DNA from 4 places in the Streptomyces kurssanovii genome. Region 1 is predicted to be linked to each of the others. Evidence: riboswitches for the same ligand, from Rfam matches in the RefSeq annotation. Region 1 holds a riboswitch; each other region holds the start of a gene.

Region 1 (7,086 bases):
CTCGTCGCTCGACGCCGCCCTCGGCTGGGAGCCGGAGGAGCTGTATCTCTACCCGCTCTACGTGCGCCCGCTGACCGGTCTGGGCCGGCTGGGCGCGGCGGGCGACGCCGCCTGGGACGAGCAGCGGCTGCGTCTGTACCGCGCGGGCCGCGACCATCTCCTCGCCCGCGGGTACGAGCAGGTGTCCATGCGGATGTTCCGCCGCAGGGGCGCGCCCCCCTCGGCCTCCGACGACCACGCCTGCCAGACGGACGGCATGATCGGTCTGGGCTGTGGCGCCCGCTCCTACACCTCGGCCCTCCACTACTCCTTCGACTACGCCGTCGACATGGGCCAGATACGCCGCATCATCGACGACTTCACGACGACGGAGGACTTCTCCCGGGCGGAGGTGGGCCGGCGGGTCGACGAGGACGAGGCACGCCGCCGGCACCTGCTCCAGTCGCTGCTCCAGGCCGAGGGGATGGACGTGGCCGGCTACCGCGAGCGGTTCGGCGTGGTTCCCGCCGGCCATTTCTCCGCGGAGCTGGAGCGGTTCGCCGCCCGCGGCTGGCTCGACACGGCCGCCGCGCCCGGGCGGCTGAGGCTGTCGCCGGAAGGGCTCGCTCATTCGGACGCCCTGGGCCCCGAGCTGTTCTCGCCCGCGGTCCGGGCGGCCATGGCCTCGTACGAGCTGAAGTGAGCGGGTCCATGGATCTGACCGTGCTGTACCGGGGCCCGTTGTCGTCCTGCGACTACGACTGCCCCTACTGTCCGTTCGCGAAGCGCCGCGACAGCCGGGAGCAGCTGCGCGCGGACCGTGCCGCGCTGGAGCGCTTCGCGGGGTGGGCCGCCGCGCAGACCGGAGACCGGCTGTCGGTCCTGTTCACGCCGTGGGGAGAGGGCCTGGTCCGCTCCTGGTACCGGCGGACGCTGACGGAGTTGTCGCACGTGCCGCACATCCGCCGGGTCGCGATCCAGACGAATCTGAGCTGCCGGACCGACTGGCTGGCGGAGGCGTCTCCGGAGACCCTCGCCCTGTGGTGCACGTACCATCCCGGCCAGACGCCTTATGACCGGTTCATCAGCAAATGTCGGGATCTGATACGGCGGGAGATCCGTTTCAGCGTGGGCATCGTCGGCTTCCCCGGCCATCTCGAGGAGGCGCGCAGGCTCCGCGCCGACCTGCCCGGCCATGTCTATCTGTGGGTGAACGCGCCCGAGGGACACGAGCTCTCCGACGCGGAGGCACAGGCCTGGACGGAGCTGGATCCGCTCTTCCCCTACAGCCGCCACCCGCACCGTTCCGCGGGCCTGCCGTGCCGCACGGGCGAGAGCGTCGTCTCGGTGGACGGCGAGGGGACCGTGCGCCGCTGCCACTTCGTCCGCGCGGAGCTCGGCAATCTCTACGACGGCTCGTACCGCCGCGCACTGCGCCCCCGGGCCTGCCCCCTCGCCGTGTGCGACTGCCACATCGGGTACGTCCACCTGGAGACGCTGCCGCTGTACGACGTCTTCGCCGGCGGAGTCCTCGAACGGATCCCGTCGCCGACTCCCCCGGCGTCCCCGTCCGCCCCTCCTCGGCCAGGACCGGTCCGGCCGTTCAGGTGACCGGTCGGGGCCCATGTCGTCGCCCCGCACCCACATCGGTGCGCCGCCGGGCCGCTCCGCGCGGAGCATGGAGTAGTCGGCCGGTTCGACCCGTACGGGGTCGCCGTGGACCTCAGAGCGGCAGCAGGTCGGGGCGCTTGGCCTCCACATGATCACCGGAGCTCTCGCCGCGGAGCCGTCGCCCGATCCAGGGCACCAGATACTCGCGTGCCCACTGGATGTCGTCCCGGCGCACCTCGAACGTCCCTCGCGGGGGCAGCGGCGGCCACGGCTGATCGGGATCGGCGGGCACCTCGATCCCGAGGACCTGTGCGGCGCGCAGCGCGACCCTGGTGTGCCCCTCGGGTGACAGGTGGAGCCGGTCGGCGTCCCAAGCACGCCGGTCCTGGACGGACTTGAGCGACCACAGGTCCAGCACGGGGCAGTCGTACCGGTCGGCGATGGCCCGTACGTGGGCGGTGTACGTGGCGATCTTGCCGCGCAGATGCCGCAGGACCGGCACGTCCCGGGTGTCGAAACCGGTGGTCACCATGACGGTGCCGACGGAACCGGCGAGGTCGGCCACCGCGCGTTCGAAGCGTTCCGCGACGTCGTCGGGGTCGGAGCCGGGCCGGATGATGTCGTTGCCGCCGGCGCAGAAGGTCACCAGGTCCGGCGCGAGCTCGCGTGCCCTCGGCACCTGCTCCTCGACGATCTGGTCGAGGAGGCGGCCGCGCACGGCGAGGTTGGCGTACCGGAAGGAGTGCTCCGGCATCCGGTCGGCGAGCAGGACGGCGAACCGGTCCGCCCATCCGACGAATCTCCCGTCGGGGCCCGGGTCCCCCACGCCCTCGGTGAAGCTGTCACCGATCGCCGCGTACGACCCGAATGCGCCACTGTTCTCTGTTCTCGAATCGTCTGCCACGGGAGCACATCTTTCCTGCATGGATGTGACCTACGCGACCGTAAGGAGGGGTTGACGCGCCGTGATCTTTACCACCCGTCACGTTTCGGCCACACCGGAATACGCGGAAGCCCCCGCTCCACCTGAAGCGGAACGGGGACTTGCCGGCGAACGGCGTGCGGCGGGACGGCTCAGAGGGAGACGCCGTGCTCGCGCAGGTAGGCCAGCGGGTCGATGTCCGAACCGTAGGAGGGGCCGGTGCGGACCTCGAAGTGCAGGTGCGGACCGGAGGAGTTGCCGGTCGAACCGGACAGCCCGATCTGCTGACCACCGGTCACCGACTGGCCGCTGGAGACGGCGAGCGAGGAGAGGTGGGCGTACTGGGAGTAGGTGCCGTCCGTGTGCTGGATGACGACCTCGTTGCCGTACGCACCACCCCAGCCGGCGGAGACGACGGTACCCGCGCCGATGGCCTTGACGGAGCTGCCGGAGGCGGCGGCGAAGTCGACACCGGTGTGGTAACCGCTGGACCACATGGCACCGGAGGCCCGGTACTGGGTGGTGACGCCCGCGTCCACGGGGGCGCTGAAGCCGGAACCGGACGAAGCGGGCGCGGCCTCCTTGGCGGGAGCCTTCGCCTGCGGAGCCTCGGCCTCCGGCGCGGCGGACCGCGAGTCGTCGCGCGACGGGCGGGTCTGCGACTCGGAACGGGGCTCCGGGTCGTTCTTCGCCTTGTTCTTCGCGCCGATCGTCAGCTCCAGACCCGGGTGGATCAGCGACGGGTCGGCACCGATGACACGGCGGTTGTCGTTGAAGAGCTGCTTCCAGCCTCCGCGGACGTCCTGCTCCTCGGCGATCTTCGACAGGTAGTCCCCGGCGACGACCGTGTACGCCTTCGGGGCCTTCTTGGCGGCCGGGGCGGCCGCAGGCGCGGAGGCCGGAGCAGCGGCGGTCTTCTCCGTCACGGCCGGGGCCGCCGCCGGGGCGGCGTTGGCCGTGGTGGCGCCGAACAGCGGGAGCGCGATGGCGGCGCCACCCGTACCGGCGACGACGAAGCCGCGGGTGATCGGGTTGGTCTTGGGACGGCGGTGCTTACCCTTCGCGGGCATGGCGCATTCCTCTCCGGCGCCTACGAGGTGAGCTGTCGGGTTCGGGCTGGAGATGCCCGGTCGCGCACTTGGTGCGACTTCACCCCAAGCCGTCCGGATTATCCGGATACGGCGTACTACCTGGGTCCCCCGCTCCTGCCACGCGTGGATAGGTTCGAATTCCGGGCGGCGGCAGGATTAGGCGGTCCGTCCGGATTGAGCGTGACCGTAGGCGAGTCGGGCAGCGTGGGACAAGCCGCGATTTTCCACGATCAATGACCGCAGCCCCGCCCCCTGCGGATTCCCGGTCACCCTCCGTCGACAAGAGAGGGCCAATCACCTTGCCGGCAACGGAATTCACCTCAGCACCCCGGCCACGGAACGTCACGGATATGACGCTGCTCACGAGCCGGAACCCATCTCCCCTTGTTACGGGGCACGTTATGCGCAACCCGCCATTTCGGACAGAAGCAGCATTTAGACATCTAGTCCCGCACTTGCCCATCAAATCCCGCCACCCTTGCCCCACTTCGCCGCCTGGTGACGAGAGCCGTGAGACCGGTCACTTCCAGCTGCCCGGCCAGGGGCTCCTTCCCGTCTCCTTCCCCCTCGCCTTCCACGCGGCCGCCGTTTCCGTCACCGTCGGCCGCCGGGCCCGTTTCGCAATTCCCGCCGGTCCCTTACCGGTAAGGCGAATTGAGGCCGGTGATCACATTCGCCGTAGCCGGATCACCTTGGCGTCGAAATCGCCCTTCAGCCCGGTGTGAATTCCATGGTGAAGCAGCACCCCGCCCTGGTGGACCGTTCCGGTGTCCACGCACACGTAGGCCGCCGTCGCCTCGATGCCGCGCAGCCGGAGCGCCGGCGGCCGCTCGCCGTAGCGCTGGGCCTGGAGCAGCGCGAGCACCACCGTCTCCTCGCCCCGTACGTACTGCACGGCGCTGAGACCCCCCTCGGGGGCCCGCAGCCGGTACAGCTCGCCGTGCTGGACCAGCGGCCTGATCTCCTTGTAGAGCCGGACCCAGTCGCGTGCCTCTGCCAGCTCCGCCTCGCTCCATGCCGCGAGGTCTCCCCCGACGCCCAGCACCCCGGCCATGGCGCTCACGAACCGGAAGCGCAGACTGCTGCGGCGACCGTTGAGCTGGACGTTGGGGCTGTCGGTGACCCAGGCCGCCATGACCCGGGCCGGGTGCAGCTGGCTGAAGCCGTGCTGGACGGCCAGCCGGTCCAGCGGGTCCGTGTTGTCCGATGTCCACACCTGGTCGGTGCGGGCGAGGACCCCCAGATCGATCCTGCCGCCCCCACCGGAGCAGGACTCGAAGGCGACCGTGGGATGCGCCGCCCGCAGCCGGTCCAGCAGGCCGTAGAAGCCTTCGACGTGCTCGGTCCAGAGCTTCTGCGGGTACGGCTCCCCGGGCCAGCCCGCATCGGTGAAGCAGCGGTTGAAGTCCCACTTCACGTAGTCGACGGGCGTGCCCGAGAGCAGTGTGTCGAGCTGCTGCCACAGGTACGCCCGTACGTCTTCGCGCGCGAGGTTGAGCACCAGCTGGTTGCGGAACTCGGTTCTCGTCCGCCCCGGATGGTGCTGGACCCAGTCGGGGTGCGCCCGGTAGAGGTCACTGTCCTCGTTGACCATCTCCGGCTCCACCCAGATGCCGAACTGCATACCGAGCGCGTGGACTTCGGCGGCCAGCGGTCCCAGCCCCTCGGGGAAGCGGTCCGGGTTCGGCGTCCAGTCGCCGAGCCCGGACCGGTCGCCGGTGCGCTGCCCGAACCAGCCGTCGTCCACGACGAACAGCTCGACCCCCATCGCGGCGGCCCGCCGGGCGAGCGCCGACTGCTGCCGCTGCGAGATGTCGAAGCCGGTGGCCTCCCACGAGTTGTAGAGCACCGGCCGCACCCGGTCGGCGCCGGGAATCACGTGGGCCATCTGCCATGCGTGCCACGCCCTGCTCGCCCCGCCGAAGCCCCCCTCGCTCCGGAGTCCGGCGAAGACGGGTGAGGTGTACGTCCCGCCCGGGGCGAGCCGCAGGAGCCCCGAGTCGTCGTGTCCCGCCCCTCCGGTGATCTGTACGGCCCCGTCCGGCAGCCGCTGCACGGAGATCCGCCACGATCCGGACCAGCCGAGGGCGCAGCCGTACACCTCGCCGTGCTCCTCGGTGGCGCCTTCCGCGTCCAGGGCCACCCAGGGCAGGTGCTGGTGACCGGTGTGACCGCGCCGGCTGCCGATCGCCGTCTCCCCGTACGGGAGCGTGTCGCGCACGAGGCGCGACTCGGCGGCCCAGCGGCCGTGCAGCTGGGAGAGCCGCCATCCCTCCCGCAGCGGCAGCGTCCAGGCGGCGGCATCGGCCCGCAGCAGTTCGAGGTCCGGCCCGGTGCCCTCGTGGGCGACGGTGACCCAGCGTTCGATCACATCGCTGTCGTCGCGCATGCGGTAGTGGAGAGTCAGGCCCAGGCCCACCAGCTCGTCACGGAAACGCAGCCTCAGCTCGTCGTCCTCGGCGGTCCAGCCGGCGAAGGCCCATTGCGTGCCCCGGACGCCCTCGGTCCTGACCGACAGTGCCGGGCGCACGAAGCGCGGGCCGCCTTCGACGGGGTACTCCTCGCGGCCGTCGAGCGGCGACTCGAAGGGACGGTACGGCGGTGGACCCTCGGCCGCGAGGGCCTCCGCGGCGGCGGCCGTGATGCGCCCGCCCCAGTGGAGGTGCACCACCTCGTCCGTGTCGGTGAGGTGGAGGGCGTAGCTGCTCGCGGGACCGGAGAGGACCCAGGTACGCCCTTTGCCAACGTTCTCGATCATCTGACCCCTCGGATACTCACAGGTCCGCACAGGCCCGCACATCATCCGCCGGGGGGACCGCGGTGGCAACGGCGCACAGGGGTGGCCGGCCACCGTGCGGGACGGCCAGGATGATTGGCCGTTGAACGTGTGTCGTATGGTCGAGGCCGCGCCATCGCCCGGCGAACAGCGCCGGCGACTGTCCTCCGAAGGAGTCCCCGTGACGCAGCAGCTGCCGCAGGTCCCCTCTACTGAGCCCGAGCTGACCGGGGTCCGTAACTTCCGGGACGTGGGCGGCCTGCCGACGACGGACGGGCGGCGGGTGCGGCCCGGCAGGCTCTTCCGCAGCGGCCACCTGGCACACGCGACGGCGGCCGACGCCGCGTTCCTGTCGACCCTGGGCCTCCACACGGTCTTCGACTTCCGCAACGCGGCGGACCAGAGGCTCGAGGGTCCGGACATCGATCTGCCCGGGGTGCGCAACGTGAATCTGCCGCTGAGCGATCCCGCGGACGGCGCGGAGTTCTGGAAGATGGTCCGGGACGGGAATCTGGACGAGCTGAAGTCGATCCTCGCGGACGGCAAGGGCGCCGGACGGATGATCGCGTCGTACCGGATGATCATCAAGGAGCGGACGGCGGAGCACAGCCGGGTGCTGCACGCCCTGGCCGAGGACAGCGTCCCCGCCCTGATGCACTGCGCCGCGGGCAAGGACCGCGCCGGCCTCTCGATAGCGGTGTCGCTGC
Region 2 (7,086 bases), on a different contig from region 1:
GGTGTGCCATGAACCGTCCGTCCGCCCGCTACGTCCTGCCGGAGTTCACGGAGCGCACGTCCTTCGGGACCCGCACGCTCGATCCGTACTCGAAGCTGATGGCCGAGCGGATCGTCTTCCTGGGGACCGCCGTCGACGACACGGCGGCGAACGACGTCATCGCGCAACTCCTGCACCTCGAGTACGAGGCTCCCGACCAGGACATCTGTCTGTACATCAACTCCCCGGGCGGGTCGCTGAGCGCCATGTCCGCCATCTACGACACGATGCAGGTCGTCATGTGCGACGTGGCGACCACCTGCCTCGGCCAGGCCGCCTCGACGGCGGTCGCCCTGCTCGCCGCGGGCGCTCCCGGCAAGCGCATGGCCCTGCCCGGCGCGCGGATCGTGATGCAGCAGCCCGCGTACGAGGAGCCGTTGCGCGGGCAGCCGTCCGATCTGGAGATCCACGCCGCCGAGTTGTTGCGACTGCGCGAGCAACTCGCCTCGATGCTGGTGCGCCACACCGGCAACGACCCGGACCGCATCGCGGGCGACCTGGAGCGGGACAAGATCTTCGACGCCGCCGCGGCGCAGGAGTACGGCCTGATCGACCATGTCGTCACGAGCCGCAAGCTCTCGGCCGTGCCACGCACGGGGAGGTGAGCGCGGGATGCTGCCGCCCGAACTGCCGCCGCTGCCGGCACTGACCCGCGCCGAGGCCGAGTTCGTCGACACCTACCTCGAAGTCGTCGACCTGCTCGGCAGGATCAACCCCGCCCGCACCACCCACACCTACGGAGCCCTGCGCGCCGCGCAGGCGCTCGTCGGGCGAGCCGCCGCCCTCAAGGACGCCCTGACGCTCATGCACATCCGGGGCGAGAGCGAGGTGTACACGCACACACTGACGGAGGCACTGCGCGTCCTCGACGGCGAGCGCAGGACCGATCGGCTGACCATGCCGCCGCTTTCCACGAGTTGACGGACGTTCCGGTGCCGCCCGCCGACACGGCGCGGCGGCTCCCGTACCCCGTTCGGTGGAGTTCGGCCCAAGTTGTCGCACTGCCCCGGACTTGCGTCGGCGGGACCACCGATCTGGCGCAATCGGGCGCTTCAACTGCTGGTACGGGACGGGACGGGAGCGAGGAAAAAGGGGTCCGACAGGCCTGCCCACCCGAAAGGTCCAGTCGTGATCAGCTTCACAAAAGCCGTTTCAGCTCGGAAATCGGACATCGGTGGGTAACGATCCGTGGGACGACAAGCCCCCGCCACCTCGACGGGGCGGTCCGGGCGGACGCTGAATCCTGCCGCCGCGCCGGATGTCTGGTCGACGGAATTGCATCGGCAGGAGTGGAGGACCCAGCAGTACGGCGTGACCGGCGATCCCGGCCACGCCTTGGGGTGAAGCCGCCGCGGCGGCCGGGCGTCTTCGCCGTCCGAACCCGACAGGTCACCCTTCACAGGCGGCTGACGAAGGGTTGCGCATGACCGCGCAGATGCATCTCCCGCACCTGTTCTCACGGGCGGGCGCCGTATCGGCACTCACGATCGCCGCCGTCGGCGGCACACTTCTGACCCCTGGCAGCGCTGCTGAAGCGCATGCGATCAGCAGCCACGCGAGCAAGGCGCTCAAGGTGGCCGCCTCGAAGAAGGGCTCGCCGTACCGGTACGGCGCCACGGGTCCGTCCCGCTTCGACTGTTCGGGGCTGACGCTCTATTCGTACAAGAAGGCGGGCAAGAAGCTGCCCCGCACCGCCCAGCAGCAGTACAACCGGACCCGCCACATCTCCGCTTCCCATCGGCAACGCGGTGACCTGGTGTTCTTCCATGCCGGCGGTGTCGTCTACCACGTGGGGCTCTACGCCGGGAACGGGAAGATCTGGCACTCGCCCAAGACGGGTGACGTGGTCCGGCTGGTCAAGATCTGGACGAAGAGCGTCAAGTACGGCCGCGTGCGCTGACGTACCGCCAGGTCCCGCCGGGGTCCTGGACGGATGTCAGTGCGCCGTCGAGCGGATCAGCAGGGCCGCGCCGAGCGTGGTCAGCGCGCCTCCCGAGACGCCTTCGACGGCGCGGGCGGTCCGCGGCCGGCGCAGCCACCGGCCGAGCCGGTCGACCAGCAGCGCCACCGCCGGGAACCACAGCAGCGCCAGCAGCACGACCGTGCCGGCGAGCAGCAGCGTGCGCGGCAGTACGGCCGCGCCGTCGGGAACGAACTGCGGGAGCAGACTCAGGAAGAGCACCGGCGCCTTCGGGTTGAGGACGTTGGTGAGGAAGCCCTGCCGCAGTCCGCGTCCGACGCCGTGCGGGGCCGCGTTCCGCGGATCCGCCGGGTCAGGCTGCGGGCGCAGTGCGGCGTGCAGCGACCGGACCCCGAGATACAGCACATAGGCACCGCCCGCTGTCTGCAGGGTCCGGTAGAGGACGGGCACCGTGGCGAGAGCGGCGGCGAGCCCCGCCACGGCCAGCGCCGTGTGGACGAGCAGCCCGCCGGCCACTCCCACCGCGCAAGCGACACCGGCGCGGCGTGAGGCGACCGCGTTGCGTACGACGACGGTGAAGTCGGCGCCGGGCATGGCGACCATGCCCGCGGCGACCCCGATGAAGGCGATCAGCTGTCCGTCCATGCGTACCAGCGTGGAGGCGCCCGGGCCTTAACGTGTACTTGGACTTTCTGCGGGGAGGCCTGAAGCAACGCTTAAGGGGTGGCATGTACGACCCGATCCGGCTGGCGGCTCTCGTCGCCGTGGCGGACGCCGGTTCCATCACCCGGGCCGCCGCCCGGCTCGGATACACGGCGCCGGCGCTCTCGCAGCAGATCGCCAAGCTGGAGCGCGAGGCCGGGGCCGTTCTCCTCGTGCGCTCGCACCGCGGCGCACGGCTGACGGCGGCCGGCGAGCTGCTCGCGGAACGCGCCCGCCGGGTGCTGGACGAGATGGACCGGGCGCGCCATGAGCTGGCGGGGCTCACCGGCCTGGCCGGCGGCCGCCTTCGGGTCGGCACGTTCACGACGGTCGGGATCCATCTGCTGCCACCCGTGCTGAGCGCCTTCCGCCGCGCGCATCCGGACGTGGAACTCACCGTCGCGGAGTACAAGCCGCCCGGCGGGGTCACGGCCGTGGCCACGGGCGAGGTCGATGTGGCACTGACCCATGCCTATGAACCGGCCGAGCCGGCCGCCACGCCGCAGGGAGTGGTGGTGGAACCCCTCCTGGTGGAGGAGTTGGTGCTCGTGACCGCTCCGGGGCATGTACTCGCGGGCGGTTCCGGCCGGCTGCCCGTGGGCGAGCTGGCGGGCCAGCCGCTGATCAGCAGCGCGCCGTCGCATCCGCCGCGCAAGGGGGTGGAACGCGCACTCGCGAGCGCCGGCGCCACACCGGCCGTGGTCTGCGAGTCACCGGGGTACGCCCTGGTGTGCGCGCTCGTCAGCGCGGGACTGGGGGTGGCCGTCGTGCCGGAGATGGTCGCCTCGATGGCCCCGACACCTTTGCGGGTACGGCAGTTGGAACCTGCGGCCTTCCGCAGGACGATCTCGGTGGCCCACCGGGGCGAGGAGTCGGGTCCGGCCGTGCGGTCGCTGCGGGCGCTGATGCGGGGCGCGTTCGCAAGGGCGGGCAGCAGGACCCGGTCCGTCCACGAGGCAGGGACTCTGTGAGCCGGGGGCTGTGAGGCAGGGGCTCTTCGAGCCAGGAGCTCGGGTTCCGGGCGGGCGGAGCGGTCAGCTCTGCACGGGGACCGACCAGGGCAGTGCGATCCAGACGGTCTTTCCGCCCTCCTCCGTGGGCGTGACGGTCAGCCGGCCGCCGTACTCCGCGGTGAGCGTACGGATGATGACCATGCCGCGCCCGTTGTCCTGCCGGACGGCGGCGGGCAGCCGCTGAGGCCAGCGCGGATGGCTGTCGGTGACGCCGATGCACAACTGCTCGTCGCGCTCGAGGCGCAGATCCACCGTGAACGTCGGGGACTGGCCGAACGTGTGCTGTACGGAGTTGGTGGCGAGCTCGGAGACGATCAGCTTGACGGTGTCGACGGTCTCGGCGTCCGGCTCCAGTCCCCATTCGCACAGGACGTCCGTGACATATCTCCGGGCGGCGGAAACCGACGCCGGATCGCTCGGCAGAGTGGCGGATGCTTCTTGGTGGTCTGCCATGGCGGCGCTGTCCCTTTCCCACCGCGGCCGGGCTCCGACTCGTAGCGGATGAAACGCGGGAACGGCCACGGATTACGCTTCTGCGTCAGAGTGCCACTTATCGTCCGTGAGGGGCGCCGATCCACCGAGATACGTACATTTCTGTCGCTCGATGCGGTGAACTCTGCTACGACAGACCGTTTTTACGGCCACCGCCCGCGGCCTGGCGGCTCAACTGCCCGGTGCGGTCCGGATGATCGTGGAGAGCGCCGTGCCGATCTGCCGGTCGGTGAGATCCGCCCTGGCTGTCAGCCGGATCCTGGAGATCCCGTCGGGTACGGACGGGGGCCGGAAGCAGCCGACGACGAGTCCGGCGGCCCGGCAGTCCGCCGCCCAGCGCAGCGCCGCGTCCGGGGAGGGGGCCTGCACGGAGACGACCGCCGCGTCCGGGCGGGCCGAGGTCAGCCCGGCGTCGGTCAACCCGCGGTGCAGCGTCGCGGCGACCTCGCGCGCCCGTCCGGCGAGCCCGGGTTCGTCGCGCAGCACCCGCACACCCGCGAGTGCCGCCCCGGCCGCCGCCGGGGCGAGGCCGGTGTCGAAGATGAAGGTGCGCGCGGTGTTGATCAGGTGGTCGATGACGCGGGCGGGTCCGAGGACCGCACCGCCCTGGCTGCCCAGCGACTTGGAGAGCGTCAGCGTGGCGACGGTCCCGGCCTCGCCCGCGAGCCCGGCGGCGTCCAGGGCGCCGCGGCCGCCGGCACCGAGGACGCCGAGCCCGTGGGCGTCGTCGACGAGGAGCCCGGCGCCGTGCTCACGGCAGACGTCGGCGAGGCCCCGCAGGGGTGCGGCGTCGCCGTCGACGGAGAAGACCGAGTCGGTGACCGCGAGGGCGCGCCGGCCCGGGTGGGCCTCGAGCGTCTTGCGTACGGCCTCGACGTCGGTGTGCGGGACGACCGCCGTCTCCGCACGGGAGAGCCGGCAGCCGTCCACGATGGAGGCGTGGTTGCCCGCGTCGGAGACGACGAGGGCGTCACGGCCGCTGAGCGCGGTGACCGCGGCGAGGTTCGCCGCGTAGCCGGAGGACAGGACGAGGGCGGCCTCGAAGCCGCAGAAGTCGGCGAGTTCACGCTCCAGTTCGGCGTGCAGTTCGGTGCTGCCGGTGACGAGCCGGGAACCGGTCGCCCCGGCGCCCCACCGGCGGGCGGCCCGTACGGCGCCTTCCGTGACCTCGGCGCGGCGGGTGAGGCCGAGATAGTCGTTGCTCGCCAGGTCGAGGAGGGCACTGTCGGCGGGGCGCGGCCGGAGGGTGCGGACCAGGCCCGCCCGCTCGCGGCGGCGCGACTCCTCGTCGATCCAGTCGAAAGGATTCCTCGGCATGGCGGTCCGGTCCTTTTGTAGGCAGCGGACAGACCCTAGCCGGGCGGGCCCGGGTATCGGGTGTGGCCATGCACACACCTCAAATCGTGGGTGTTGTGGGCTTCCTCCTTGGCCGGGACGTGTGCGGTAGGCCAGGATCGGCGCCATGGACCTGCTGAACACACTGGTGGAGAAGGGGCTGCGGCGCGAGCTGCCGACCCGCGAAGAAGCGCTCGCCGTGCTGGCGACCTCCGACGACGATGTGCTCGATGTGGTGGCCGCTGCCGGCAAGGTGCGCCGTCAGTGGTTCGGGCGGCGGGTGAAGCTCAACTATCTGGTCAACCTCAAGTCCGGCCTGTGCCCGGAGGACTGCTCGTACTGCTCCCAGCGGCTCGGGTCGAAGGCGGAGATCCTCAAGTACACCTGGCTGAAGCCCGAGGAGGCCTCGGAGGCCGCGGCTGCCGGTGTGGCCGGCGGCGCCAAGCGGGTGTGCCTGGTCGCGAGCGGGCGCGGTCCGACCGACCGTGACGTGGACCGGGTGTCCAGGACCATCGAGGCGATCAAGGAGCAGAACGAGGGCGTCGAGGTGTGCGCGTGCCTGGGCCTGCTCTCCGACGGCCAGGCCGAGCGGCTGCGCGACGCGGGCGCCGACGCCTACAACCACAACCTGAACACGTCCGAGGGGACGTACGGGGACATCACCACCACGCACACCTACGCGGACCGCGTCGACACGGTCAACAAGGCGCACGCCGCCGGTCTGTCGGCCTGCTCCGGCCTGATCGCCGGCATGGGTGAGAGCGACGAGGACCTGGTGGACGTCGTCTTCGCGCTGCGGGAGCTCGACCCGGACTCGGTGCCGGTGAACTTCCTGATCCCCTTCGAGGGGACGCCGCTCGCCAAGGAGTGGCACCTCACGCCGCAGCGGTGTCTGCGCATCCTCGCGATGACCCGGTTCGTCTGCCCGGACGTCGAGGTGCGGCTGGCCGGCGGGCGCGAGGTGCATCTGCGTTCGATGCAGCCGCTCGCGCTGCACCTGGTCAACTCGATCTTCCTCGGCGACTACCTCACCAGTGAGGGCCAGGCGGGCAAGACCGACCTCGAGATGATCGCGGACGCCGGTTTCGAGGTGGAGGGCTCGGACACGACGACGCTGCCGGAGCACCGTGCGGCCGGCGGCGGCTGCGGCTCGGTGTGCGGCGACGGCGACTCGGGAGGGTGCGCCTCGGAGGCGGCGGAGGCGAAGACGACCGCCGCCCCGGCGGGTGAGGCGTCCGCGGCGCGCACGGATCTGGTGGCGGTGCGCCGCCGGGGAGCCGGGACGGACCTCGCGCCCAATGCCTGAGTTCGGCCCCGAAGAGCTTCGCGCGCTGGACCGGGCGCACGTCTGGCACCCGTACGGTCCGATGCCGGGCCGCAGCGACCCGCTGGTGGTGGAGTCCGCCTCCGGCGTGCGGCTGCGGCTCGCCGAAGAGGTGCACGGGCAGCGTGAGTTGGTCGACGGCATGTCCTCGTGGTGGTCGGCCGTCCACGGGTACAACCACCCGGTGCTGAACGAGGCGGCGACCGCGCAGCTGGGCCGGATGAGCCATGTGATGTTCGGCGGGCTCACCCATGAGCCCG
Region 3 (7,086 bases), on a different contig from region 1:
GGGCGACGACCTGCTGGCGGGCCCACCACGCTGAGGCGACGGGCCCGCGGGCCGGCCCGGGCGGCGGAGCCGGCCGTCACCCGGCGCGGGCGCCGGGTGACGGCCCGCACCGCTGGTCGGTGCGGCCGGGGAGTGGGACATTGAAGGGGAAGCCGTGCCCGCCCGACGAGACCCGGGGAGGGCCCATGGGGCGTGATGTCCCGGCGCTCGTCTTCACCCGAGACGACCGCCGCCGGTACCGGGAAAAGATGCAGAGCTGCCTCGACACGTTCGCGCAGATGCTGCGCGAGGCGCGCTTCGAGTCCGAACGCCCTCAGGTGGGTCTCGAGATCGAGCTCAACCTGGTGGACGAGGCCGGTGAGCCGGCGATGCGCAACACCGACGTCCTCGAGGCGATCGCCGACCCGGCCTGGTCGAGCGAGCTGGGCCGGTTCAACCTGGAGATCAACATTCCCCCGCGGACGCTGACGGCGGGCGGCCCCGACTCCTGGGAGCGGGAGATCCGCGACGCGCTCAACCACGCCGAGGACCGGGCTTCGGAGGTCGGTGCCCACCTGGCCATGGTCGGCATCCTGCCGACGCTGCGGCAGCGGGACGTGGGGGAGGCGGCACTGTCGGAGAATCCGCGCTACCGGCTGCTGAACGAGCAGGTCTTCGCGGCACGGGGCGAGGACCTGCGGATCGCGGTCGACGGCGTCGACAGGCTGCGCACCTACGCGGACACCATCACACCGGAGGCCGCCTGCACGAGTACGCAGTTCCATCTTCAGGTCTCGCCCGGAGAGTTCGCCGCCTACTGGAACGCCGCGCAGGTGGTCGCCGGGGTGCAGGTCGCGCTGGCGGCGAACTCGCCGTTCCTCTTCGGCAAGGAGCTGTGGCGGGAGACCCGTATCCCGCTGTTCGAGCAGGCCACCGACACCCGCCCGGAGGAGATCAAGGTGCAGGGGGTCCGGCCGCGGGTGTGGTTCGGCGAGCGGTGGATCAACAGCGTCTTCGACCTCTTCGAGGAGAACGTGCGCTACTTCCCCGCGCTGCTGCCCCTGTGCGACGAGGAGGACCCGCGCGCGACGCTCGAGGGCGGCGACGTCCCCGAACTGCCCGAGCTCACCCTGCACAACGGCACCATCTACCGCTGGAACCGTCCGATCTACGCCGTCGCCCACGGCAAACCGCATCTGCGCGTCGAGAACCGGGTCCTGCCGGCCGGTCCCACCGTCGCCGACATCCTCGCCAACGGAGCGTTCTACTACGGGCTGACCCGCGCGCTCGTCGACGAGGAACGGCCCGTGTGGTCACGCATGTCGTTCCAGGCGGCGGAGGACAATCTGCACGCGGCGGCCCGGCACGGCATCGACGCCCGCCTGTACTGGCCGGGGATGGGCGAGGTCCCCGCGGCGGAGCTGGTGCTGAGGCGGCTGCTCCCGATGGCCCACCGGGGGCTGGAGCTCTCCGGCATGGACTCGGCGTGGCGGGAACCGCTGCTCGGCATCATCGAGCAGCGCTGTGTCACCGGCCGTAACGGCGCGGTGTGGCAGGCGGAGATGTACCACCACATCGACTCCACCTCGCGGGTCGACCACCATGAGGCGCTGCGGCTGATGACGCGGCAGTACATCGACTACATGCATCTGAACGCGCCGGCGCACACCTGGCCCGTGGAATGAAGGACGGCGCTCTCTGGAGTGCTGGTCTGTGAAGCGCCGGTTGTGGACGCCGGTCCCTGGAACGTCAGTCATCGGATGAGTCCGCTGCACCACTCTTCTCCCGCCGGGCTCACCCCGCTACCATCGTCCGCATTGGGAGCGCTCCCACCTCCGTATACCACTCGTACCGCCGCCCTCGGCGGTCCTGCTCGGAGAGGACGTTTCCGTGCGCAGAAGCGCCAGACCACTCGCCGCCTTACTGGCGGCGTTCGCCCTGACCGCCGGGCTGTTCACCGCAGGCAGCCCGGCCGCGGCACGCTCGGGCGAAGCCGCCCCCGCCGCCGAACCATCCGATGTGTCGACGGCCGCGGACACCTACACCTGGAAGAACGTGCGCATCGACGGCGGCGGCTTCGTGCCGGGCATCGTCTTCAACCGCTCCGAGAAGGACCTCGCGTACGCCCGCACCGACATCGGCGGCGCCTACCGCTGGAACGAGGCGGGCAAGGAGTGGACCCCCCTGCTCGACTGGGTCGACTGGGACCGATGGGGCTGGACCGGGGTCGTGAGCCTCGCCTCCGACACGGTGGACCCGGACAAGGTGTACGCCGCGGTGGGCACGTACACCAACAGCTGGGACCCCACCAACGGCGCCGTCCTGCGTTCCTCCGACCGGGGCGCCAGCTGGCAGGCCACCACCCTGCCCTTCAAGCTCGGCGGCAACATGCCCGGTCGCGGCATGGGCGAGCGGCTCGCGGTGGACCCCAACAAGAACTCCGTGCTCTATCTCGGGGCCCCCAGCGGCCACGGGCTCTGGCGGTCCACCGACTCGGGGGGTGACCTGGTCGAAGGTGACCGCCTTCCCGAACCCCGGCAACTACGCCCAGGATCCGACCGACACCAGCGGCTACGCGAACGACAACCAGGGCGTCGTATGGGTGACCTTCGACGAGCGCTCCGGCAGGGCGGGCAGTGCCACACAGGACATCTACGTCGGGGTCGCCGACAAGGAGAACACCGTCTACCGCTCGACGGACGGCGGTGCCACCTGGTCACGGATCGCCGGACAGCCCACGGGCTATCTGGCCCACAAGGGCGTCCTCGACTCCGCGACCGGCCATCTCCATCTGACCCTCAGCGACACCGGCGGCCCGTACGACGGGGCCAAGGGCCGTATCGCGCGCTACGACACGGCGACCGGCGAGTGGAAGGACACCAGCCCGACCGCCGAGGCCGACACCTACTCCGGCTTCAGCGGGCTGAGCGTGGACCGGCAGCGGCCCGGCACCCTGATGGCCACGGCCTACAGCTCCTGGTGGCCCGACACGCAGATCTTCCGTTCCACGGACAGCGGTGAGACCTGGACCAGGGCGTGGGACTACACCAGTTACCCCGACCGCTCCTTCCGCTACACGCAGGACGTCTCGTCCGTGCCCTGGCTCTCCTGGGGCGCGAACCCGTCCCCTCCCGAGGTCACGCCCAAGCTGGGCTGGATGACGGAGGCGCTGGAGATCGACCCGTTCGACTCGGACCGGATGATGTACGGCACGGGAGCCACCGTCTACGGCACCGAGAATCTGCGGACCTGGGACTCCGGCGGCCGGATCACCATCACGCCCATGGTGAAGGGGCTCGAGGAGACGGCCGTCAACGACCTGGTGAGCCCGCCGTCGGGTGCGCCGCTGCTGAGCGCCCTCGGTGACATCGGCGGCTTCCGGCACACCGACCTCGACGCCGTGCCGCCTCTGATGTTCACCTCGCCGAACCTCTCGTCGACCACGAGCCTGGACTTCGCGGAGGCGGCGCCGGCCACGGTCGTACGGGTCGGCAACGCCGACGCCGCCCCGCACATCGGCTTCTCCACGGACAACGGGGCCAACTGGTTCCAGGCCTCCCAGCCTTCGGGCGTGACGGGCGGAGGCACGGTCGCCGCCGCCGCGGACGGCAGCGGCTTCGTCTGGAGCCCGGACGGCACCGGAGTGCACCACACCACCGGGTACGGCAACTCGTGGAAGCCGTCCACGGGGATCCCCGCCGGCGCGACGGTCGAGTCGGACCGCCGGAACCCGAAGAAGTTCTACGGGTACAAGGCCGGCACCTTCTACGTGTCGCAGGACGGCGGCGCCACGTTCACCGCCAGGGCGTCGAGCGGTCTGCCGCAGGAGGGCAACGTCCGCTTCAAGGCCGTGCCCGGCCTGGAGGGCGACGTATGGCTCGCGGGCGGCACGGCCTCGGGGACCTACGGGCTGTGGCACTCGACCGACTCGGGCGCGACCTTCCGGAGGGTCGAGGGGGTCGAGCAGGCGGACGCCGTGGGCTTCGGCAAGGCGGCTCCCGGCGCCTCGTACCAGACGGTCTTCGTCAGCGCGAAGATCGGCGGGGTGCGCGGCATCTTCCGGTCCACGAACGGCGGCGCCGACTGGACGCGGATCAACGACGACGCGCACCAGTGGGGCTGGACCGGCGCCTCGATCACCGGCGACCCGCGGGTCTACGGGCGGGTGTACGTGTCGACCAACGGGCGCGGCATCCAGTACGGCGAGTCGTCGGACGGTGGCGGTACCGATCCCGGGCCCGACCCCGACCCGGACCCGCCCGGGGGCGCGGGATGCTCGGTCACCTACAAGATCACCAACCAGTGGTCCGGCGGCTTCCAGGCCGATGTGACGCTGACCAACACGGGCAGCGCCGCCCTGGACGGCTGGCAGCTGCGCTGGAGCTTCCCCGACGGGCAGAAGGTCGGTCAGATGTGGAACGCCGCCCCTCGGCAGAGCGGCGCCGAGGTGACGGCCGAGAACGTCTCCTGGAACGGCAAGGTGGCCGCCGGCGCGTCGGTGTCGTTCGGATTCACCGGCAGCTGGTCGGGCCGCAACACCGCACCGGCGGCGTTCGCCTCGGGTGGTGAGACCTGCACCACAGGGAGCTGAGGAGATGAGGTCCGGTTCCTGGCCGGCGGGCGTGCCGGCCAGGAACCCGTGACCGATCGGCCTCGCCGGAGGGCGCGTTCGACGCCTGATGTCCAATATGGCTTGTTTTACCGTCTTACTCGTTAAGTCCAATTGAGTCTTGTTGTTGCGAGTTGGCGTTCTTGCGACGCTATGGCGGTCCGGACGGTTGCACGGAGAGCCCGTGATGTCGGTCACCCGGCCGACGGCCGGGGCGAAGATCCCGGAAGCGGTACTTCCCTTTCCCGCGAAGGGCTTTGAGTTCCTTGACGCGGAACTGACAAATTGAAAATCCGCCCATGGAGGCCCCATTCGGATTGTGGTGTGGAATTCGGCACTTGTTTCGCGGGGACGCTCTCGCTTACGGTCACCGTCAATCCGGGTGGACCGCCGAATCCTGCCGCCGTCCGGAAACCGCAACCGCACTCACTTCACGTACGGCAGGAGCGGGGGAACCAGGTAAGTCGCCGAACCGGAATCCGGAACGGCTCGGGGTTAAGCCGCATTCACCTGCGGCCGGGCATCTCCAGCCCGAACCCGACAGCTCACCTCGCAGGCGACGGAGAGGAATTCGCCATGCCCGCAAAGGGTAAGCACCGTCGTCCCAAGTCCCGTTCACTGACCCGCGGACTCGTCGCAGCCGGCACGGGCGGCGCCGCGCTCGCCCTGCCGCTCATCGGCGGCACCGCTGCTCAGGCGGCACCCGTGGCGGCCCCCGTCGCGGCGGAGCGGGCTGTGGCCCCCGCCACGACCGTCGCCGCGGCCGCGCAGGCCGTCGCGCAGAAGGCCGGCACCGTCACGTATTCCGTGGTCGCCGGTGACTCGCTTTACAAGATCGCCGAAGAGCATTCCCTGAACGGCGGCTGGAAGCAGCTCTACAAGGACAACCGGAAGGCCGTCGGAGCGGACCCGGCGCTGATTCACCCCGGGCTCGAGCTGACGATCGGCGCCAAGGCCAAGGCCAAGGCCGAGGCCGAGCCGAAGGCGAAGCCGCAGGCCAAGGCGAAGGCCGCCCCGAAGGCCGCGGAAGAGGCGGAGACCTCCGAGCGCGCCGCCGACACCGCCCGCGCGGACCGTTCCGAGCGCAAGAGCGCCCCGGCGGCGAAGGCCGCCGCTGCCCCCGCGAAGCCGGCCTACGCGAACAACCTCGACGGCTGGATCCGCGAGTCGCTGGACATCATGGGCCGGCACGGCATCCCGGGAAGCTACGAAGGCATCCACCGCAACATCATGCGTGAGTCCTCCGGCAACCCGCTGGCCATCAACAACTGGGACATCAACGCCATCAACGGCACGCCCTCCAAGGGTCTGCTCCAGGTCATCCAGCCCACCTTCGACGCCTACCACGTCGAGGGCACGTCCTTCGACCTGTACGACCCGGTCGCCAACATCACCGCCGCGTGCAACTACGCCGCCGACCGGTACGGCTCGATCGACAACGTGAACGGCCCCTACTGACGGGACCCGAGCGGCGGCTGATCGGCCGCCTCCACCTGACGGGCCGGTGCCCGGGACGCCCTACGGCGTCCCGGGCACCGGCCTGTGGCGTGCCCGGAACTGCGCGCGTGCGCCGCATGGGACGACGTGCCCGCCCGCACGGGTCCGCCCGCACGGGCCGCCCCCTACGTGCCCGCCCCGCACGTGCCCGTCGGCTCGTGCCGCCCCGTGCGTGCCGTCCGCGCGTGCGGCACAGGACGGCGAACCCGTCCGCGCGTGCCGCATCGGCGTTCGCACTGGCCGGCTCGTCGTCCAGCCGCCTACCTGGCGTCCGCCGGTGAGGTGAGAGCGCCGCGCGGCACGGGGCGCCCGCGTGCCACCGGGAGGCCGGCGCGGGCGGCACCGGCGGGGAGCGTCCGGCCTCGGCCCGGAACCGCGGCACCGGCGGGGTGCGACCGGCCTCGGCCCGGAACCGTGGCACCGGCGGGTGCGGCCGGCCTCGGTCGGGCAGCGACCGGGCCCGCCCCGGAACCGTGGCACCGGCGGGGTGCGGCCGGCCTCGGTCGGGCAGCGACCGGGCCCGCCCCGGAACCGTGGCACCGGCGGGTGCGTCCGGCCTCGGACGGGCAGCGTCCGGCCGCGGTCCGGAGCCGGGGCGCCGGCGGGGGCGACCGGGCTGGGAGGGAAGCGACCGGCCGCGCCCGGAACCGCGGTCGCGGCTGTCCGGAGGCGGCTCGAGTGGCTCTCGAGCGGCTCCCGAGGGGCCGTGTGCCATCGTGGAGGCGACGGCTCCGGCGGACGATGGCGCGTTGATGTGTCCGCGCCGATGTCGACGGGGTGCGGCGCGAACACGCCGCCGACGGACCGAGTACCAGGGCCGTGCGGCCGAAAGGCGCAGGTCACAGGAGTACGAGAGGCGCGCGGGGCGCGCCCCGCGATCCGGCGCGCGCGCCCGGCGGCGCCAGGCAACTCCCTGCCGTGCAGCTTCCTGGCCTGGCTGAATACGGACAGCCGGCCCCTCCCGGTGATTACCTCATGTCAGGCGCCGGACGGCAGCAACG
Region 4 (7,086 bases), on a different contig from region 1:
CCTCCTCGTCACCGGTGATCACCTCCGGCTCCACGCCGAGGATGTCGAGCACGCCGGCGACGAACTCGTCGCGGTTCTCCGCGTCGCGCGACGCGGACGTGGCGACGAAGCGGACGCGGCGGGCGCCGAGTTCCTCGATGACGGCGGCGTACTCACGGCAGGCGTCGAACGTCCGCTTCAGCGCTTCCGGGGCGAGCCTGCCCGTGCGGTCGACGTCCTGGCCCAGCCGGACGATGGTCATCCGGCGGTCGAGGTCGACGAGCTTCCCGGTGGCCGGGTCGACGTCCGCGACCAGGAGCCGGATGGAGTTGGTGCCGCAGTCGATCGCGGCGACGCGGGTCATGTCGGCGGTCTCCTCTGTGATCAGGCTTCGGGCGTCACACAGGGCGACACGCACGGCCCCTTGGCCCACCACTCCGGCAGCATCGCGATCGCCTCGTCGCCCAGCGGGTTCACGCCGGGGCCGGCCGCCAGCGAGTGGCCGACCAGCACGTGCAGGCACTTCACCCGGTCCGGCATACCGCCGGCGCTGGGGAAGCCCTCGAGCACCTCGATGGCGTCACGGCGCCGGATGTAGTCCTCGTGGGCCGCCCGGTAGGCGGCGGCGAGTTCGGGATCGGCCGCCAGGCGCTCGGTCATCTCCTTCATGACGCCGTTCGCCTCGAGCGTGCCGATCGCGGAGGCCGCCCGCGGGCACGTCAGGTAGTACAGCGTCGGGAACGGGGTGCCGTCGGGGAGCCGCGGGGCGGTCTCGACGACATCGGGCTGCCCGCAGGGGCAGCGGTGCGCGATCGCGCGCAGACCGCGCGGGGGCCGGCCGAGCTGGTCCTTGAACGCGGCGATGTCCGCGTCGGTGGGCTCGGTGGGTTCGGTGGTGGGAGGAGGGGTTTCCATGCCTGCCTTGTTCGCTGACTTACCTGTGCTGCCTGGGTCTACCTGTGCGGCGGGGGCTTACCTGTGCTGCGTGCCGTCGGCGCTGTCCACGCCGTTCCATACGTTCGAGTACCAGGGCCGGTCGGCCGCACCGCCCTCTTCGTGCTGCTTCTCGGCGGCCTCCGGGTCGATCATGGTGTATCCGGTCTCCCCCGGCAGGACGTAGTGCAGATGCTCGCGGGCCAGGCGCCGGATGTACATGTCGTCCTTCAGACGCGCCTTCTCGTCCTTGAGCTGCTCGACGCTCGTACGGGCCTCGTCCATCAGCCGTTCCTGCTCGGCGATCTCGGCCCGCTGCGAGACGTACTGGCGCATCGGGTAGGCGAGTGCGACGACGAGCGAGCAGACGACGAGGGCGAGGAAGGCCGCGCGTCCGGTGAGGCGGGAGCGGCGGGCCTGGCGGCGGTTCTGGGACCGGTAGACACGGGCGGCGGTCTGCTCGCCGAGCAGCCGCAGCCTGGTCGCGGTGGAGAACCGGTCCGCCTCCGGCGTGCGTGCCATGCCTCTCGCCTCCCCTTCACACACGTACGTCCCCGGACACGGTACGGGACCGCGGCCGGGGACGTACGTACGACAGGGCGTCAGCCGCTGATCGTCGGGACGATCAGCCTTCGTAGCTGCCGCGCCTACTGGTCCGCGAGGCGGAACCGCGGGAACGCGCTGCGGCCCGCGTACACCGCGGCGTCGTCGAGGATCTCCTCGATGCGCAGCAGCTGGTTGTACTTGGCGACGCGCTCGGAGCGGGCCGGGGCACCGGTCTTGATCTGACCGCAGTTGGTGGCGACGGCCAGGTCGGCGATGGTGACGTCCTCGGTCTCGCCGGAGCGGTGGGACATCATGCACTTGAAGCCGTTGCGCTGGGCGAGCTCGACGGCGTCGAGGGTCTCGGTCAGCGAACCGATCTGGTTGACCTTCACGAGCAGGGCGTTCGCGGCGTTCTCCTCGATGCCGCGGGCCAGGCGCTCGGGGTTGGTGACGAACAGGTCGTCGCCGACGAGCTGCACCTTGGCGCCGAGCTTCTCGGTGATGGTCTGCCAGCCGGCCCAGTCGTCCTCGAACAGCGGGTCCTCGATGGAGACCAGCGGGTAGGAGTCGACGAGCTCCGCGTAGTACTCGGTCATCTCGGCGGCCGAGCGGGACTTGCCCTCGAACTCGTACGAGCCGTCCTTGTAGAACTCGGACGCGGCGACGTCGAGCGCGAGCGCGATGTCCTTGCCCGGGGCGTAACCGGCCTCCTTGATGGCCTCGAGGATGAGGTCGAGGGCGGCGCGGTTGGAGTCGAGGTTCGGCGCGAACCCGCCCTCGTCGCCGAGACCGGTGGACAGGCCCTTCTGCTTCAGGACCTTCTTGAGGGTGTGGTAGACCTCGGTGCCCCAGCGGAGAGCCTCGGAGAAGGACTCGGCGCCGATCGGCGCGATCATGAACTCCTGGATGTCCACGTTGGAGTCGGCGTGCGAGCCGCCGTTCAGGATGTTCATCATCGGAACGGGCAGCAGGTGCGCGTTCGGACCGCCCAGGTAGCGGAAGAGCGGCAGGTCCGAGGCCTCGGAGGCGGCGTGGGCCACGGCGAGGGAGACGCCGAGGATGGCGTTGGCGCCGAGGGAGGACTTGTCCGGGGTGGCGTCCAGGTCGAACATCGCCTGGTCGATCAGCCGCTGCTCGGTGGCGTCGTAGCCGACGAGCTCCGGGCCGATCTGCTCGATGACGGCGAGGACGGCCTTCTCGACACCCTTGCCCTGGTAGCGGTTCTGGTCACCGTCGCGAAGCTCGAGAGCCTCGAACGCACCGGTGGAGGCGCCGGACGGAACTGCAGCACGACCCGTGCTGCCGTCGTCGAGGCCAACCTCGACCTCGACCGTGGGGTTACCTCGGGAGTCCAGGATTTCCCGGGCTACGACGACGTCGATGGACGGCACGAGCATCTCCTTCTGGGATGTGACGCGAGAAAAAGTGCAGAGGTCTGCTTGGCCTTGCGGCAAGAGCCTAACCGCCTCGGGGGCAAAGGCCGGCCGATGCCCGCCCCCTGGGACGAAAAAGGGCATCAAGACCCTTGAGGCCGGACAAACAGGGCGGTATCTACCTGCGGGTAACCGGCATTCGGGCCCCGGCCCCTGAACGGACCGGACCCCGGCCCGGCGCGTACGGGGGAAGGCGCGCCGGACCGGGGTGCTCGGGTCCCGTCCAGGAACGGGTGGCCTCCCACGACCGCCGGACCGTGGGAGGAGGAAGGTCAGCTCAGGTGGAGCTGCTGACCCGGGTGGATCACGTCGGCGTCCTCGACGATGTCCTTGTTCAGCTCGAAGAGCTTCTCCCAGCCGCCCTTGACCTTCTCGGCCTCGGCGATCTTGCTCAGGGTGTCACCGGCCTTGACCTTGTACTCGCCGTCGCCCTTCTTGAAGGCCTTGGCCTCGGGAGCGGCTGCGGGCTTCTCGGCCTTCTTGGCCGGGGCCTCGGCGCGCTCGGAGCGCGTGGTGGGGACCTCGGCGCGCTCCTGGGCCGGCTGCGTGGGCTCGGCCTCGGCGGAGCCGCCGTCGTAGGACGCGCTGGACAGGCCGACGCCGCAGCTCGGCCAGGCACCCTTGCCCTGGCCGGCCAGGACCTTCTCGGCTATCTCGATCTGCTGGGACTTGGACGCCTGGTCGGCGGTCGCGGCGTACGCGGTGCCGCCGTACGCGGCCCAGGTCGAGGCGGAGAACTGCAGGCCGCCGTAGTAGCCGTTGCCGGTGTTGATGGACCAGTTGCCGCCGGACTCGCACTGGGCGACGGCGTCCCACTCGGAAGCGGTGGCGGCGGAGGCGGTGCCCGCGCCGAGCAGCGGGGCGGCGACGGCCGCACCGGTGATGCCGACGAAGGCGGCGATACGGGTCGCCCTGGAAGCGCGGCGGTGCTTGGCGTTGCCGGAAGAACGCAGCATGGAGCTATCTCCTCACCGACGCCTGCGAGGTGAGCTGTCGGGTTCGGGCCTGTGAGTTGCCCGGCCGCACGTCACTGACGCGCGGTCTTCACCCCCAGCCGGTTCCGTTCCGCCGGTCTCCACGGTCCGGCCGACCTCGACGTACGGTCGGCCTCTCGCGATCTCGGCCCACGGGCCCGGCACTTACCTTGGGTCCCCCGCTCCTGCCTTCGGCGCTCTGAGCGACGACTGTTCCCCCCGACCGACGGCAGGATTCGGCGTATCGGTCGACGGTGCCCGCGATGGCGAACGGTTCAGACGGTAGACACACGACTCCCCGATGTTCAAAGTCGAACATCGGGGAGAAATCGCCCGAACCGGCCACGTACACATGTCCGTTTTCGCAGGTGAGGGGCGGAGTGGGCGAATTCGCGGGAGGATTTGCTCCAGTTGCAGCAAAGAGATGCTTGTCTCACTCGCACACAACGGACATAAGCCCGCGAAACCCCAAACGAACTAGCCTCGGTTCAGGCCCAGATCGAGGCTCTGGCCGGGCAGGATGAGGTCCGGGTCGGCCCCGACGGTCTCCTCGTTCGCCTCGTAGAGCGCCGGCCATCCGCCGGGCACGTCCTTCTCGGCGGCGATGTCACACAGGTTGTCGCCGGGCTGAACGGTGTAGGCGTCGGGGCCCGTTGCCTCATCGACGCCGTTACGGCCGGAACTGTCACCGCGTGAGGCATGACGGCCACTTTCGCGACCCTCTTCCGTATTGCCCGTTTCCGCCTCGTTGTCGGCGGGGGCGCCGCGGTGCTTGCCGCCGCCGCTCGTCGCGTCGTCGGAGGGAGCCGAACCCGCGGCCCCTTCGGCCGGGCCGGAAGCGTCCGGAGCGGTGGTGGCCTCGTCCGCGGAGTCCGGCGCGCCACCGGCGTCACCGGACGGCTCGGAGGTGTCCGTGCCCTCCGGCGCTCCACCGGTCCTGCCGGAACCGTCAGAAGAGCCCTCGCGGGTCCCGCTGTCCGTGGCGCCGGTCGGCGCGTCCTCGCCGGAGGCGTCCTCGGACGGCTCGGCGGCCGGCGCTTCGCTCTGCTGCGGCAGCGGCAGGATGCCGGGGTCGACACCGGTGTCCGTGCCGTCGTCGACGAGCCCCGCGAGCGGACCACAGGCGGGCCACGCCTGCGGGCCCTCGGCGGCGAGCACCTTCTCGGCGACCGCTATCTGCTGCGAACGGCTGGCGAGGTCGGCGCTCGGCGCGTACGCGGTGCCGCCGTACGTGGCCCAGGTCTCCTCGGAGAACTGGAGGCCGCCGTAGAAGCCGTTGCCGAAGTCGGCGCTCCAGGCGCCGCCGCTCTCGCACTCCGCGACACGGTCCCACGTGCTCGCGTCCGCGGCGGAGGCGGAGCCCGCGCCGAGCAGCGGAATGGCGATGGCCGAACCGGTCACCCCTGCCGCGACGATGAGGGCCGGAGCCTGGCGGGGTCGGCGGTGTCGTCCGTTCCCGGAGAGCATGCGGTTGCCTTTCGCGTGACAGCTGGGAAACCTGCGGCCTGCTGTTGCATGCCGAGTCGACGGTGAACGTAGCCGTATTCGAACGCGAGTCACAAGTCGATGCAGCGGAGATCACGTGAAAGTCACAGAATTGACGCAGCGTCAGTTTGTTTGCGGTGTGAACTCAACGGGCAGAGTGCGCAATCCACGCATGATGAGTCCCCCACGCCACCGCAAATCGGCCGGATCTCCCGCAAGCCGCAAGTCAGGCATTCTGCGGAGCAGCGTGCCGAGCGCGGTCTGCCCCTCGAGGCGGGCGAGCGGCGCGCCGAGGCAGTAGTGGATGCCGTGCCCGTACCCCAGATGCTGGTTGTCACGCCGGGACAGGTCGAGCGTGTCCGGCGCATCGAAGCGTTCGGGGTCGCGGTCGGCGGCCGCGAGCACGACGAGTACGGGGTCGCCGGCCGCGATCCGCTGCCCGCCGACGGTGAGCGGTTCGGTGGCGAACCGCCATGTCGCGAGCTCCACCGGCCCGTCGTAGCGCAGCAGTTCCTCGACACCGGTGGCGAGCAGTTCGCTCTCGCCCGTGGCGAGCGAGGCCTGGAGGCGCTCGCGCTGGCCGGGGTTGCGCAGCAGCGCGTACACCCCGTTGCCGATGAGGTTCACGGTGGTCTCGAAACCGGCGAAGAGAAGGATGAAGGCCATCGCCGCGGCCTCGTTCTCGGTGAGGTGCTCGCCGTGGTCGGACGCCTTGATGAGTCCCGAGATGAGGTCGTCCCCCGGCTCCTCGCGCTTACGGTGGATCAACTCCGCGAGGTATCCGCGCATCTTCTTCACAGAGCGGGCGACGCCGCCGCGGGGGCCGCCCCCGTGGCGGATCATCATCCCCGCCCAGTCACGGAAGTCGTCCTGGTCCTCGCGCGGGACGCCGAGCATGTCGCAGATGGCGTAGATGGGCAGCGGGAACGCGAACTCGTGGATCAGGTCCGCCTCCCCCTTCTCCGCGAAGGAGTCGATGAGCCGGTCCGTCAGCTCCTGCACCCGCGGCGCGAACTCGGCCACACGGCGCGGGGTGAACGCCTTGGAGACCAGCCGGCGCAGCCGGGTGTGGTCCGGCGGGTCGATGTTCAGCAGATGCGTCATCAGCTCTGCCTTGCGCTCGCCCGGGATGCCCGTCTTCCCCTTGGCGTGCGCCGGTTCGTCGTGATGCGCGGGGTTCTTGGAGAGCCGCTGGTCGGCGAGGGCCTGTCGGGCGTCGGCGTACCGGGTGACCAGCCATGCCTCCACGCCGCTGGGCAGCCGGGTCCGGTGCACCGGCGAGTGCTCGCGCAGCCAGGCGTAGGCGGGGTAGGGGTCGGTCGCGAACTCCCAGGTGAAGAGTTCGGGAGCGGCGTTCCGGTCGGTCGGGTCGTTCACCCCTCGACGTTACCGGGGTGGCCCTCCGCCGCGCGGATCGCGTCCCGGTACGCGCGGGCCGCGGCACGCAGCGCGGCCTCGGGGTCGACGCCCGCCGCCTCCGCGCGTGCGGCGAGGGCGAGCAGCTCGTAGCCGACGCCCTGTCCGGCGGGGAGCGGGACGTCGAGGCCGGCCGTACGGACCCGGGACGCGAGCTTCGCGGCCAGCGCGAGACCCGGCTGGCCGAGCGGGACCCCGTCGGTCACCGACTCGCGCCGCTTCTCGATCGCCTTGGTACGCAGCCAGTGCGCCTTGACCTCCTCGGGTGTCGAGGCGGTCTCCTCACCGAAGACATGGGGATGGCGGTGGATCAGTTTCTC

Evidence for each region. A riboswitch is a leader RNA that binds a small molecule or an ion and turns the genes downstream of it on or off. The one in region 1 is predicted to bind cyclic di-AMP.
Region 2: linked by a shared signal. The riboswitch ahead of AB0K36_RS27410 (C40 family peptidase) and the one ahead of AB0K36_RS10365 (M23 family metallopeptidase) in region 1 are both predicted to bind cyclic di-AMP.
Region 3: linked by a shared signal. The riboswitch ahead of AB0K36_RS28110 (LysM peptidoglycan-binding domain-containing protein) and the one ahead of AB0K36_RS10365 (M23 family metallopeptidase) in region 1 are both predicted to bind cyclic di-AMP.
Region 4: linked by a shared signal. The riboswitch ahead of AB0K36_RS11965 (transglycosylase family protein) and the one ahead of AB0K36_RS10365 (M23 family metallopeptidase) in region 1 are both predicted to bind cyclic di-AMP.

Annotation. Positions count from the first base shown of each region.
Region 1 covers NZ_JBFAQK010000009.1:159,314-166,399, reverse strand. Annotated here, with positions in the region: gene AB0K36_RS10380 (STM4012 family radical SAM protein) at 1-682, shown strand, start outside; gene AB0K36_RS10375 (STM4011 family radical SAM protein) at 691-1,590, shown strand; gene AB0K36_RS10370 (SGNH/GDSL hydrolase family protein) at 1,703-2,494, opposite strand; gene AB0K36_RS10365 (M23 family metallopeptidase) at 2,665-3,582, opposite strand; cyclic di-AMP (ydaO/yuaA leader) riboswitch at 3,585-3,760, opposite strand; gene AB0K36_RS10360 (alpha-galactosidase) at 4,271-6,361, opposite strand; gene AB0K36_RS10355 (tyrosine-protein phosphatase) at 6,561-7,086, shown strand, end outside.
Region 2 covers NZ_JBFAQK010000053.1:16,738-23,823, forward strand. Annotated here, with positions in the region: gene AB0K36_RS27400 (ATP-dependent Clp protease proteolytic subunit) at 9-644, shown strand; gene AB0K36_RS27405 (hypothetical protein) at 652-960, shown strand; cyclic di-AMP (ydaO/yuaA leader) riboswitch at 1,297-1,459, shown strand; gene AB0K36_RS27410 (C40 family peptidase) at 1,463-1,939, shown strand; gene AB0K36_RS27415 (LysE family translocator) at 1,976-2,605, opposite strand; gene AB0K36_RS27420 (LysR family transcriptional regulator) at 2,689-3,633, shown strand; gene AB0K36_RS27425 (ATP-binding protein) at 3,697-4,128, opposite strand; gene AB0K36_RS27430 (8-amino-7-oxononanoate synthase) at 4,339-5,484, opposite strand; gene bioB (biotin synthase BioB) at 5,630-6,808, shown strand; gene AB0K36_RS27440 (adenosylmethionine--8-amino-7-oxononanoate transaminase) at 6,801-7,086, shown strand, end outside.
Region 3 covers NZ_JBFAQK010000056.1:18,980-26,065, forward strand. Annotated here, with positions in the region: gene AB0K36_RS28095 (helix-turn-helix domain-containing protein) at 1-34, shown strand, start outside; gene AB0K36_RS28100 (glutamate-cysteine ligase family protein) at 186-1,664, shown strand; partial or broken gene AB0K36_RS28105 (cellulose binding domain-containing protein) at 1,870-4,570, shown strand; cyclic di-AMP (ydaO/yuaA leader) riboswitch at 5,002-5,162, shown strand; gene AB0K36_RS28110 (LysM peptidoglycan-binding domain-containing protein) at 5,165-6,046, shown strand.
Region 4 covers NZ_JBFAQK010000012.1:61,983-69,068, forward strand. Annotated here, with positions in the region: gene AB0K36_RS11945 (Ppx/GppA phosphatase family protein) at 1-343, opposite strand, end outside; gene AB0K36_RS11950 (DUF501 domain-containing protein) at 364-894, opposite strand; gene AB0K36_RS11955 (FtsB family cell division protein) at 952-1,434, opposite strand; gene eno (phosphopyruvate hydratase) at 1,560-2,855, opposite strand; gene AB0K36_RS11965 (transglycosylase family protein) at 3,164-3,847, opposite strand; cyclic di-AMP (ydaO/yuaA leader) riboswitch at 3,852-3,989, opposite strand; gene AB0K36_RS11970 (transglycosylase family protein) at 4,343-5,332, opposite strand; gene AB0K36_RS11975 (cytochrome P450 family protein) at 5,474-6,727, opposite strand; gene AB0K36_RS11980 (nucleoside triphosphate pyrophosphohydrolase) at 6,724-7,086, opposite strand, start outside.